3 regions of the Pseudomonas sp. HN2 genome follow, and region 1 is predicted to be linked to each of the others. Evidence: predicted binding sites of a transcription regulator. Region 1 holds the regulator's gene; each other region holds the start of a gene.
What was found. The regulator sigma-54, encoded in region 1, starts transcription at its own class of promoters, with help from an activator protein. The targets are predictions, from matches to a motif close to ANTGGCATNNANNTTGCTNT.
Positions count from the first base shown of each region.

Region 2: a site for sigma-54 is predicted at 2,469-2,488, ahead of LIS66_RS07295 (flagellar basal body rod protein FlgF). Genes of this name have one in related genera too.
Region 3: a site for sigma-54 is predicted at 2,269-2,288, ahead of LIS66_RS08460 (circularly permuted type 2 ATP-grasp protein). Genes of this name have one in related genera too.

Region 1 covers NZ_CP085885.1:1,000,455-1,004,911, reverse strand. Annotated here, with positions in the region: gene lptC (LPS export ABC transporter periplasmic protein LptC) at 1-527, shown strand, start outside; gene lptA (lipopolysaccharide transport periplasmic protein LptA) at 514-1,059, shown strand; gene lptB (LPS export ABC transporter ATP-binding protein) at 1,059-1,784, shown strand; gene LIS66_RS04255 (RNA polymerase factor sigma-54) at 1,951-3,441, shown strand; gene hpf (ribosome hibernation-promoting factor, HPF/YfiA family) at 3,515-3,823, shown strand; gene ptsN (PTS IIA-like nitrogen regulatory protein PtsN) at 3,836-4,300, shown strand; gene rapZ (RNase adapter RapZ) at 4,303-4,457, shown strand, end outside.
Region 2 covers NZ_CP085885.1:1,660,199-1,664,655, reverse strand. Annotated here, with positions in the region: gene LIS66_RS07310 (flagellar basal body P-ring protein FlgI) at 1-68, opposite strand, end outside; gene flgH (flagellar basal body L-ring protein FlgH) at 96-791, opposite strand; gene flgG (flagellar basal-body rod protein FlgG) at 843-1,628, opposite strand; gene LIS66_RS07295 (flagellar basal body rod protein FlgF) at 1,674-2,414, opposite strand; gene LIS66_RS07290 (sigma-54-dependent phenylalanine hydroxylase transcriptional regulator PhhR) at 2,763-4,325, opposite strand.
Region 3 covers NZ_CP085885.1:1,905,011-1,909,467, forward strand. Annotated here, with positions in the region: gene speE (polyamine aminopropyltransferase) at 1-792, shown strand, start outside; gene LIS66_RS08450 (hypothetical protein) at 998-1,231, shown strand; gene LIS66_RS08455 (ribonuclease E inhibitor RraB) at 1,441-1,788, shown strand; gene LIS66_RS08460 (circularly permuted type 2 ATP-grasp protein) at 2,322-3,731, shown strand; gene LIS66_RS08465 (alpha-E domain-containing protein) at 3,744-4,457, shown strand, end outside.

The DNA.
Region 1 (4,457 bases):
CGGCGATTTTCGCCGCGGTCGGCTATTGGAACATCAGCCCGGAACGCTTCCTCGACAAGCCGCCGGTCTCGACTGCCGAGAACCCGATCGACTGGTACGCGACCAACACGCACACCATCCAGTACCTGCCCGACGGCAAGGTGCAATACGAGATGACCTCCGACAAGGCCGAGCACGTCAAGGCCACCGATGTCACGCTGGTGACCAAGCCTGATTTGAACATGTATCGCGGCACCGACTTCCCGTGGCACGTGACCAGCGAGCGCGGCGAAGTGAACTCGGGCGGTACCGAAGTGGAATTGATCGATTCGGTCCGCGTACAGCGCACCGATGAGAAAAAGCGCGGCACCCTGATCACCAGCACCCGCATGACGGTGTTCCCGCAGCAGGAATATGCGCAGACTGCGCAACCCGTTAGAATCGAGGGCGCTGGCGGCGTGTCGACTGGCGTCGGAATGAAAGCGTACCTGAAGGACAGCAGGATACACCTGCAATCGAACGTAAGAGGACAGTATGAGGCTCGTTAAAACCCTCCCTATTTTGCTCAGTCTGGGCGCAGCACTGGGAAGCGCGAGCGCCTGGTCCCTGCCGAACGATCAGCAGCAACCTATCCGCATTCAGGCCGACGACGCCCAACTGGACGACAAGAATGGCATCGCCACCTATAAAGGTGACGTGATCATTACCCAGGGCTCGATGATCGTTAAAGGCAACACGGTGACCATGACTCGCGCGCCCAACGGCGATATCGACGTGGTGACCTCGGTGGGCAACCTGGCTTACTTCGAGCAGTTGCAGACCCAGGGCGACGCCAACCCGGTCAAGGGCTACGGCGTGACGATTCAATACCACGCCCAGCAGAACCGCGTGGTGCTGATCGACAAGGCCAAGGTTATCGACAAGGATAACAACGTCACCCAGGGCGAAAAAATCGTCTACGACACCGTGAAGAAACTGGCCAGCGCCGGTCGCGCCACGGGCAGCAAGGTCACCGAATCGCGTCCGCGCATCGACATGGTGATCCAGCCGAAGAAGAAAACCGAAGAGAAATCCCAGTAATGGCAACTCTGAAAGCTCAGCACTTGGCCAAGGCCTATAAAAGCCGCCAGGTCGTGCGTGACGTCAGTCTGTCGATCGACAGCGGGCAGATCGTCGGCCTGCTCGGCCCGAACGGCGCCGGCAAGACGACCTGCTTCTACATGATCGTCGGCCTGGTGCAGGCCGATCAGGGCCGGGTGCTGATCGATGATCTGGACGTCAGCCACCAGCCGATGCACGGCCGCGCCAAGGCCGGTATCGGCTATCTGCCGCAAGAAGCGTCGATCTTCCGCAAACTGTCGGTCGCCGACAACATCATGGCGATCCTCGAGACCCGTCCTGAACTCGACAAGGCCGGTCGTCGCAAGGAGCTGGAAAGCCTGTTGCAGGAATTCCACATCAGCCACATCCGCGACAACCTCGGCATGAGCCTGTCCGGTGGCGAGCGTCGCCGGGTGGAAATCGCTCGCGCTCTGGCCACTGCGCCGAAATTCATCCTGCTCGACGAACCGTTCGCCGGTGTCGACCCGATCTCGGTCGGCGACATCAAGCAGATCATCCACCACCTCAAGGCCAAGGGCATCGGGGTGCTGATCACCGACCACAACGTCCGTGAGACGCTGGATATCTGCGAAACCGCTTACATCGTCAACGACGGTCAACTGATCGCTGAAGGCGATGCCGAGACCATCCTGGCCAACGATCTGGTCAAGGAAGTGTATCTGGGTCACGAGTTCCGCCTGTAAGCGCGCCAGCGCTGTATCGATTCAAGGCGCATTTATCCGCTTTAATTGTTACAGCGCTCTAGGCAAACACTTCAGTTTCAGGCATATAATTTGCTTAAGTTTGGCGCTTCGGCGCCCTGTAGTGGATGGCGCAAAGCGCCGGCGAATAAGGTGTTAAGCCCCTGCCATGAAACCATCGCTAGTCTTGAGAATGGGCCAGCAGCTGACGATGACACCGCAGCTGCAACAGGCCATCCGCCTGCTCCAATTGTCGACCCTGGACCTGCAACAGGAAATCCAGGAGGCTCTGGAATCCAATCCGATGCTCGAACGCCAGGAAGAAGGCGACGACTTCGATAACGCCGACCCCTTGGCCGACAACGCCGAACAGAAGCCCGCCGAAATCCAGGAACCCTCGTATCAGGAAGCCGCGCCGACGGTGGACAACCTTGAAGATGGCGAATGGAACGAGCGCATCCCCAACGAACTGCCGGTAGACACCGCCTGGGAAGATGTTTATCAGACCAGCGCCAGCAGCCTGCCCAGCAGCGATGACGACGAGTGGGATTTCACCACCCGCACTTCCGCCGGCGAGAGCCTGCAGAGCCATCTGCTCTGGCAACTGAACCTGGCGCCGATGTCCGACACCGATCGCCTGATCGCCGTGACCCTGATCGATTGCATCAACAATCAGGGTTACCTGGACGAAACGCTCGAAGAAATTCTCGAAGCGTTCGACCCGGAACTGGACATCGAGCTCGACGAAATCGAAGCCGTCCTGCATCGCATCCAGCAATTCGAGCCCGCCGGGATCGGCGCACGCAACCTCAGCGAATGCCTGCTGCTGCAATTGCGCCAGCTGCCCGCGAAGACGCCGTGGCTCACCGAGGCCAAACGTCTGGTCGCCGATTACATCGACCTGCTCGGCAGCCGCGATTACAGCCAGTTGATGCGGCGCATGAAGCTCAAGGAAGACGAACTGCGCCAGGTCATCGAACTGGTGCAGAGCCTCAATCCGCGTCCGGGCTCGCAGATCGAATCGACCGAAGCCGAATACGTCATTCCCGATGTGATCGTGCGCAAGGACAACGAGCGCTGGCTGGTGGAACTGAACCAGGAATCGGTGCCACGCCTGCGCGTCAACGCCCAGTACGCCGGTTTTGTGAAGCGTGCCGACACCAGCGCCGACAACACTTTCATGCGCAATCAGTTGCAGGAAGCCCGCTGGTTCATCAAGAGCCTGCAGAGCCGCAACGAAACCCTGATGAAAGTGGCCACGCAGATCGTCGAACATCAGCGCGGTTTCCTCGAATATGGCGACGAAGCGATGAAGCCGCTGGTGCTGCATGACATCGCCGAAGCGGTCGGCATGCACGAGTCGACGATCTCACGGGTGACCACCCAAAAATTCATGCATACCCCGCGCGGTATTTATGAACTGAAATACTTTTTCTCCAGCCACGTCAGCACCTCCGAAGGCGGCGAATGCTCGTCCACGGCGATTCGCGCGATCATCAAGAAACTGGTCGCGGCGGAAAATCAGAAAAAGCCGTTGAGTGACAGCAAGATCGCTGGTTTACTGGAGGCACAAGGCATTCAGGTGGCTCGCCGCACCGTCGCCAAGTACCGCGAATCCCTCGGAATCGCGCCTTCGAGCGAACGCAAGCGGTTGATGTAAGCCACGTTACAGCGTTCCAGTGGCAGGCTTTTCGGCCTGCCGCTTTATGCACTGGCAACGAAGGAGAAGCTGTATGCAAGTCAACATCAGTGGACACCAACTGGAAGTGACCCAACCTCTGCGTTCCTACATCGAGGAAAAACTCCAACGACTGGAGCGACATTTCGACAAGATCACCAACGTGCAGGTCACGATGTGCGTCGAAAAGCTGAAGCAGAAGATCGAAGCCACCTTGCATATCCCCGGCAGCGAAGTGGTCGCCAACGCAGAAGATACCGACATGTATGCTGCGATCGACTCACTCACCGACAAGCTGGATCGCCAACTCAAAAAGCATAAGGAAAAGACCCAGAGCCTCCTCCAGGGCGCAACCGGTCGTTAACCCCCCTATCCCATGATCCGACTTGAAACCATCCTGACCCCCGGCCGTTCCCAGGTGAACGCGCCGGGCGGCAGCAAGAAAAAAGCCCTCGAACAGATTGCCAACCTGATCCACCGCGAAGTGCCGGATCTGGCGATGCAGGATGTCTTCGAGGCGCTGATCGCCCGTGAGAAACTCGGCTCCACCGGTTTCGGCAACGGCATCGCCATTCCCCACTGCCGCCTCAAGGGCTGCACGGCGCCGGTCAGCGCGCTGCTGCACCTCGAAGCCCCGATCGATTTCGACGCCATCGACGGCGCCCCGGTGGACCTGCTGTTCGTGCTGCTGGTCCCGGAAGCCGCGACCGATGCGCACCTGGAATTGCTGCGCCAGATCGCCAGCATGCTCGACCGCAAGGAAGTGCGCGAAAAACTGCGCAGCGCTCCGAGCAACGAGGCCTTGTACCAGGTTGTACTGGACGAGCAGAACGGGCACTAATCATGCGTTTGATCATCGTCAGTGGCCGTTCGGGCTCGGGTAAAAGTACCGCCCTGAATGTCCTTGAAGACAACGGTTACTACTGCATCGACAACCTCCCGGCCGGCTTGCTGCCGGAACTGGCCGAGCGCGCGTTGATCCACACCGAGCTGGCGCA
Region 2 (4,457 bases), 660 kb from region 1:
CTGGCGATGTCTTTCAGCCGCTCGGCGTGTGCGGTGAAAGCCGCAGACATCAGTAATGCGGCCACCATAAGGCTTTTCAGATTCAACGTAGCCACCTAGAAAGGGAACAGCGGGCTGAGGAAGAAACGGTCGAACCAGCCTGGCTGACTCGTATCGGCAAACGCGCCGGTACCCGAGTAGGTGATGCGCGCATCGGCGACGCGGGTCGACGACACAGTGTTATCGGTCGCGATGTCATCGGCGCGGACCATGCCGGCGATGCGCACCAGTTCGTCACCGGTGTTGAGCGTCAGCCACTTCTCGCCACGAACGGCGATGATGCCGTTGGGCAGCACGTCGGCCACGGTCACGGTGATCGAGCCGGTCAGGCTGTTGCTCTGCCCGGACTTGGCGTCGCCCTTGGTCGAACGGTCGGCGCTGTAGCCGGCGTTGAGGCTCAGGTCGTTGCCACCGATCGGGTTGTTGGTCGTCAGGCTGGAGCCGAACAACGAGGTCAGACCGATCTTGTTGTCGCTGTTCTTGTCCATCTGCGAGTTGGCGTTCTTGCTCGCCTGGGTACGCTCGTTGAGGGTGATGGTGATGATGTCACCGACCCGGAACGCCTTGCGGTCGCTATACAGGTTCTGCTCGAAGCCGGCCTGATAGATCGAGCCGTTATTGGCGGCCGCCGGCAACGGTGTGCGCGGCAACACCGGGGCGTAGTAAGGGTCATTGGGCTTGGGCGCCGGAGCGACGCAGCCCGCGAGCGAGACGACCCCACCCAATGCCAGAACAGATACAAAGCGCTTCATGACCCTACCTCACGGTGTTGCTGGCGACCTCAGGCCGCCCCATAGACTGGATTACAGATTCTGCGTTACGAACGAGAGCATCTGGTCGGCGGTGGAGATCACCTTGGAGTTCATCTCGTAGGCGCGCTGAGTGGTGATCATGTTGACCATCTCTTCAACGGTGCTGACGTTCGAGGTTTCCAGGGTGTTCTGCAGCGTGGTACCGAAACCGTTCAGGCCCGGAGTGCCGATTTGCGGCGCGCCGGAAGCAGCGGTTTCGAGGAACAGGTTGTTGCCCACGGCTTGCAGGCCGGCCGGGTTGATGAAGTCGGCGGTCTGCAGGTTGCCGATCACTTGCGAAGCCGGGTTGCCGGCGATGGTGATCGACACGGTGCCGTCACGGCCGACGGTGAAGGTCTGCGCATCGTTCGGGATGATGATCGCCGGCTCCAGAGCGAAACCGCTGGCGTTGACGATCTGGCCATTGGAGTCGAGGTGGAACGTACCGTCACGGGTGTAGGACGTGGTGCCGTCCGGCTGCAGGATCTGGAAGAAACCGCGACCGTCGATGGCCATATCCAGCGGCTGCTCGGTGGTTTGCAGGCTGCCGGCGGTGAAGTTCTTCTGGGTGCCGACAATGCGCACACCGGTACCCACTTGCAGACCCGACGGCAGTTCGCTGTCCTGGGTCGACTGAGCACCTGGCTGACGCTTGATCTGATACAGCAGGTCCTGGAACTCGGCACGGTCACGTTTGAAACCCGTGGTCGAGACGTTCGCCAGGTTGTTGGAAATGGTGGTCAGGTTGGTGTCCTGGGCGGACAGACCGGTTTTGGCAACCCATAGAGCCGGAAGCATTCGATTCTCCTCGTGCGCCTGTTTTACGGCGCGACGTTCTGATAATTAGCTGATCTGCAAGACCCGAGCCATGGCCTGGTCGTCGTCTTTGGCGGTGTTCATCATCTTGACGTGCAACTCGAACTGCTTGGCCAGGGCCAGCACCGAGGTCATTTCTTCCACGGCATTGACGTTGCTCGACTCGAGGAAACCCGAGACCAGTTTGACGTTGGCGTCGGCTTGCGCCGGCTGGCCGTCCTTGGTGTAAATCGAACCGTCGAGACCTTTGTTCATGTTCTTGATGTCCGGGTTGACCAGCTTGATGCGGTCGACTTCGGCCATCACGCGCGGGCCTTCACCCATGGCGCGGATGCTGATGGTGCCGTCTTCACCGACTTCGACCTGCTGCTCGGGCGGCACAGCGATCGGGCCGCCGTTACCGATTACCGGCATGCCGTTGCCGGCGCGCAATACGCCGAGGGCGTCGATGTTCAGGCTGCCGGTGCGCACGTAGCTTTCACCGCCACCGGGGTTCTGCACGGCGATGAAACCGTTGCCGGATACCGCGACGTCGAGTTCACGACCGGTCTGCACCAGCGAGCCCGGGGTGAAATCGGTGGCGGGACGCTCGCTCATGGCAAACGCGCGCGCCGGAAAGCTGTCACCAAACACCGGCATCGACCGCGCCTGTTCGAGGTCGCGCTGAAAGCCGTTGGTGGAGATGTTCGCCAGGTTGTTGGCATGCGCCCGCTGCGCCAGTGCGTTCTGGCTGGCGCCGGTCATTGCCACATAAAGGTACTTGTCCACTGTGTTTCCTCTGCATGCCGGACGTTTGCCGCCCACCGCTGTACTGCTCAGCCATAAGCAATTTGCAGACCAACTTTTTATTGGCGGACGAAGGCCCGGTAAACAAGGGACTTGAGGGGGATAGAGGGGGAATCTGAAATGTGCAGAAGACGAAAAACCGGCGGTGTCATGCCGCTTCGCGGCAATCCCTGATTACGAGTGAAATCAGTCCCTGTGGCGAGGGAGCTTGCTCCCGCTCGGCTGCGAAGCAGTCGTAAACCCGGTGAGTGCGGTGTGCCTGACTCACCCGGCTGAATGGATTTTGGGCTGCTACGCAACCCAGCGGGAGCAAGCTCCCTCGCCACAAGGTTATTCGGCCGCGTCTTTGCCCACCTCATACTCACGCAGCTTGTTGGCAATCGTGGTGTGCGAAACACCCAGCCGCTTGCCCAGTTGTCGACTGCTCGGGTGCTCGGAATACAACCGTTCCAGTACCGCTTTCTCGAAGCGCCCGACGATCTCGTCGAGATTTCCGTCGAGGGAAAAATCGCCAAGCGGCTGACGCACGCCGTAATCCGGCAGGCGGATATGTTCGGCCTTGACCTTACCGCCGTCGCACAACGAAACCGCCTGGAACAGCACGTTCTCCAGTTGCCGCACGTTGCCCGGCCAGTGGTAATGGCTGAGACGTTCCATCGCCGCCGGGGCGAGTTTCGGCAGCGGGCAGCCGATCTGCCGACTGGCCTGATCGAGGAAGTGCTCGACCAGCGGCGTCAAACCGTCGAGGCATTCGCGCAGCGGCGGGATGTGCAGCGACAGCACATTCAAGCGGTGGTAGAGATCCTGGCGAAACTCGCCGCGTGCGCACAGTTCGGACAAATCCACCTGCGTCGCGCAGATCACCCGCACGTCGAGATAGACCTCTTCATCGCTGCCGACACGGCGGAAGCAACCGTCCTGGAGAAAGCGCAACAGCTTGACCTGCAAACGCGGGCTCATCTCGCCAACGCCATCGAGAAACAGCGTGCCGCCAGCGGTCAACTCCAGCAGGCCGAGCTTGCCTTCGGCCCGCGCACCTTCGAAGGCGCCTGGGCCGTAGCCGAACAGTTCGGTCTCGGCCATCGACTCCGGCAACCCGGCGCAGTTGAGCGCCATCAACGGCGATTGCCCACGCGGACTCGCGAGGTGGCAGGCGCGCGCGAGCAGTTCCTTGCCGGTGCCGGTTTCGCCTTCTATTAATAGCGGCGCATCCAGCGGCGCCATGCGTCGCGCTTCGCGGACCACGGCGGCCATGACTTTCGAGCTCTGGAAGATACTGTCGAAGCCCCGCAGTTCCTGTTTGCGCACATTGTAGATGCGCTCGCCGACGCGATCGGCGCGGTGCAGGGTCAGCACCGCGCCGGCCATGGCCTCGCTGTCGTCGTGCTCCGATTGCAGCGGCGCGATGTCGGCAAGAAAGATGTCGCCCTTGACCTTGACCCGCATGCCGTTGATCCGCGACTTGTTGGCGCGCACCAGTTCCGGCAGGTCGAAATCCTCGGCATAACGTGACAGCGGAATCCCCGGCACTTCATCGACGCGCACCCCGAGCAATTGCGCTGCCGCGCGGTTGGCCGCAACGATCGAGCCGCCCATGTCGATCGACAACACCGGAAACTCCAGCGCGCCGAGCAACGCATTCAATTCCATATGCCGGCGTTCGCTGGGCATCAGCCCGACACGCTTGACCCCGAACACTCCACCAATCGCCTCGAACTTCGGCCGCAGCGCCTGGAACTGGATGTTGATCAGGTTCGGACAGTGCAGATAGATCGCATTGCCATGCTCACCACCCACCTCACCGCGGGCAACGTTGATTCCGTACGCCACCAGCAGATTGAGAATGTCGCGCAGGATGCCGATGCGGTTCTGGCAGTGGACTTTGATGCGCATAAAAAAAGGCCCGGTTGAACGAAGAGAAACCTGTAGGAGTGAGCCTGCTCGCGATAGCGGTCTATCAAGTTCATATTCATCGACTGACACACCGCTATCGCGAGCAGGCTCACTCCTACAGGGGAACGGCGC
Region 3 (4,457 bases), 900 kb from region 1:
GAAGTGCGCACCGAGCACCAGCATCTGGTGATCTTCCAGAACCCGCGCATGGGCCGGGTGATGGCGCTGGACGGCGTGATCCAGACCACAGAAGCCGACGAATTCATCTACCACGAAATGCTCACCCACGTGCCGATCCTTGCCCACGGCACTGCCAAGCGTGTGCTGATCATTGGCGGCGGTGACGGCGGCATGTTGCGCGAAGTGACCAAGCACGCCGGCGTCGAGCACATCACCATGGTCGAAATCGACGGCACCGTGGTCGACATGTGCAAGGAATTCCTGCCGAACCATTCCGCCGGTGCCTACGACGATCCCCGCCTGAACCTGGTGATCGATGACGGTATGCGTTTCGTCGCTACCACTACTGAAAAATTCGACGTGATCATTTCCGACTCCACCGATCCGATCGGCCCGGGCGAAGTGCTGTTCTCGGAGAACTTCTACCAGGCGTGCCACCGTTGCCTGAACGAAGGCGGCATCCTCGTCACCCAGAACGGCACGCCGTTCATGCAGATCGACGAAGTCAAAACCACCGCTGGCCGCCTGCGCAGCCTGTTCCCGGACTGGCACTTCTACCAGGCCGCCGTGCCGACCTACATCGGCGGCTCGATGACCTTCGCCTGGGGCTCGACCAACCCGGCCTACCGCAAGCTCAGCCGTGAAACCCTGCAACAGCGCTTCATCGGCAGCGGCATCGTTACCCGCTACTACAACCCGGAAATCCACATCGGCGCATTCGCTCTGCCGCAATACGTGCTGCAAGCGGTGAACAAGCCGAGCAACGACTGAACCGTCACCGCAAGACCCCTGTAGGAGTGAGCCTGCTCGCGATAGCTTTTTCCCAGTCGATGTATCTGTGACTGGCAGACCGCAATCGCGAGCAGGCTCACTCCTACAATTCACGATCATCGGCTGTAATCCTTTTGAACCAACTCTCGCGGAAAAAAGTCGAGATAAAGGTAAGCCCATTTACGGGTTGATCGAGGAGGCACTGATGCAAAAGTGGAAAGTCACTTTCGTGGATGATCATGGTGAAATCGTTGATGAGATCTTCGAACGTGAGGAATGCCCGTCCGATGATGAAGCCGCGCGGCTGATCAAGGAGCGGCTTCTTCCGGTCGCCGCCCAGCTGGATCTCAATGATCTGGAAGGGCGCACCGCCGATGCCGGGGTGAAAAACCTCAAGACCCAGAACGGCATCGAAATCCGCAGCATCACACCTGTCTGAACACATCCTGTCATCTCGTAAACCAGGCCTTGGCAGCGGCGCTCTCTTGGGGCTACTCTGCAAGCGAGATCAGCGAATGGATCGCTAAGGTCTGGTCTTGTCAGCTACATGCTTGTTTCCCGCGCGCAACCACGTTGCCGTAGTACTTAGGCCAAAAGGCCCGGGGCGGGAATACGGAAAGTCTATCCATCAATCGAGGGGGACGATTCATGAGCACAGCCTATCAAGAAGACATCAGCAGCAACGTTCTGCGCCGCATGAAAGAAGGCGGTTTCGATTTTTCCCGGTTCCATCCCATCGAGTTCTACGCGATTTTCCCGGACGAGGAGCGGGCGCGCAGGGCAGCAGGCAAATTTCGCGGTGAGTCCATCAATGCCCAGGTCAGTGCGCGCGACGACGGCGCCTGGTCGCTGGAATTGAGCAAAGTGATGTACGCAACCTACGACGACATTGGCGATTTCGAGCAGGGCTTTTCCGCCGTGGTCGAGCCGCTGGGCGGCATTATTGAGGGTTGGGGCGTGAAGCAGGAGGTGCGCAATCGTTACCGCCTGAATTGAGCTTGAGCATTTTGTATCGGGCAACGGCTGACCTTCGGGTCGGCCGTTGTCGTTTTAAAGATCAAAAGATCGCAGCCTTCGGCAGCTCCTACAGGTGATCGTGTAGGAGCTGCCGAAGGCTGCGATCTTTTGCTTTTGCATTCAAAATATTTCAGAAAACCAAAAAAAAGCCACCGGAGAGGGTGGCTAAAAGGGAAGACGGATATGCAGTGGAGTCTTTGCGGGGCGGGGCTGCCAAGGCAGTCCAGGTCAATTCGGCGGGCAGCTTTGCAGCGCCATGCCGATAAAGTTTTGCAGCGAATGCGCGGATTATCCGCAGTCGCTGCCGGGCAGTGAAATCAACTCTGACTATGCTGGTGATAGGCGATGCAGTGCGTCGCAATGAAGCGGGGGCAATCGGGTCGGGGCATTTGCCGCACAGGAATGGTGCGCTGCCTTTGGCGTGGATCCACAACCGATTGAATTCAAAGCGTTTATGCCGATGGCACGGGCCTTGCGAAGGCCTGTATGTCCGGAGTGACAAGGAGTACGGCATGATCCGCACCTGTTTTGACGAGATGTACGATGCTGGCGGACTGGTTCGCCCGCATTACCGGGAATTTGCCCGCTGGCTGGCCGAGACGCCCGACGAGTTGCTTGCGCAACGCCGACGCGAGGCTGATCTGCTGTTCCATCGTGCCGGGATCACTTTCACGCTTTATGGCGACGAGCAGGGCACCGAGCGCCTGATTCCGTTCGACACCATTCCGCGCAGCATCCCCGCCAGTGAGTGGCGAATCGTCGAGCGCGGTTGTATCCAGCGGGTCAAAGCGCTGAACATGTTCCTCGCCGACCTCTACCACGAGCAGCGCATCATCAAGGCCGGGATCATTCCCGCCGAACAGGTGCTGGCCAACGAGCAATACCAGCTGGCAATGCAGGGCCTGGATCTGCACCGCGACATCTATTCGCATATTTCCGGCGTCGATCTGGTGCGCGATGGCGATGGCACTTATTACGTCCTCGAAGACAACCTGCGCACACCCAGCGGCGTCAGCTACATGCTCGAAGACCGCAAGATGATGATGCGGCTGTTCCCCGAGCTGTTCGCCGCTCAGCGCATCGCCCCGATCGATCACTACCCCAATCTGCTGCTCGACACCCTGAAAAGCTCAAGTCCGATCGACAACCCCAGCGTGGTGGTGCTGACGCCGGGGCGCTTCAACAGCGCGTTCTTCGAGCATGCGTTTCTCGCGCGGGAAATGGGCGTTGAACTGGTGGAAGGCGCGGACCTGTTCGTGCGCGACGACAAGGTGTTCATGCGCACAACCGACGGCCCGAAAGCGGTCGATGTGATTTATCGCCGCCTCGATGATGCCTTCCTCGATCCGCTGGCATTCAACCCGGATTCGATGCTCGGCGTGCCGGGGCTGCTGTCGTCCTATCGCTCCGGCAATGTGGTGCTGGCCAATGCCATCGGCACCGGAGTGGCGGACGATAAATCGGTTTACCCGTTTGTCACCGACATGATCCGTTTCTACCTCGACGAAGAGCCGATTCTGAAGAACGTGCCGACCTGGCAATGCCGCAACCCGTCCGAGCTGTCCCACGTGCTGGCCAATCTTCCGGATCTGGTGGTCAAGGAAACCCAGGGCTCCGGCGGTTACGGGATGCTGGTCGGGCCGGCCGCGACGAGCGCGGAAATCGATGCCTTTCGCGAGCGCATCAAGGCCAAGCCCCATGCCTACATCGCGCAGCCGACGCTGTCGCTGTCGACGTGCCCGACCTTTGTCGAAAACGGCATCGCGCCGCGCCATATCGACCTGCGCCCGTTCGTACTGTCCGGCCGCGAGACCCGGGTCGTGCCCGGAGGTTTGACCCGTGTCGCGTTGCGTGAAGGCTCCCTGGTGGTGAATTCCTCCCAGGGCGGCGGCACCAAGGACACCTGGGTAGTCGAGGATTGAAGGAAGCTTGCCATGTTAAGTAGAACTGCCTCGGATCTGTACTGGATGTCGCGTTACCTGGAGCGTGCGGAGAACCTCGCACGCATGCTCGACATCAGTTATTCACTGTCGCTGATGCCGCAGGACGGGCGCGGCGATGGTCTGCACGAACTCGCCATGCCGTTGCTGATTACCGGCACTCTCGATGATTACCATGACCGCCACGGCGATCTGCACGCCGAACGCCTGCTGCATTTCTTTGCGCTGGACGCGGCCAACCCGGCGAGCATCTACAGCTGCCTCGGCGCGGCGCGGGCCAGTGCCCATGCGGTGCGCGGGCGAATCACCGCCGACATGTGGGAAAACATCAACGCAACCTGGCTGGAAATTCGCGGCATCGCCGAACAGGGTCTGAGCCGCTACGGCATGAGCCGTTTCTGCGAATGGATCAAGGAGCGCTCGCATCTGTTTCGTGGCGCGTCCTACGGCACGATCATGCGCAACGACGCGTTTCGCTTCATCCGTCTGGGCACGTTCATCGAGCGCGCGGACAACACGCTGCGCCTGCTCGATGCCCGCTACGAAATGGCCGGCGATCAGGCCGAAGCGGTCAGCGATGGCACGGCGCACGCTTATTACCAATGGAGTGCGCTGCTGCGGGCGTTGTCGTCGTTCGAGGCCTACACCGAAATCTATCGCGATGCGCCCGGCGCCCGGCACGTCGCCGAATTGCTTTTGTTGCGCGCC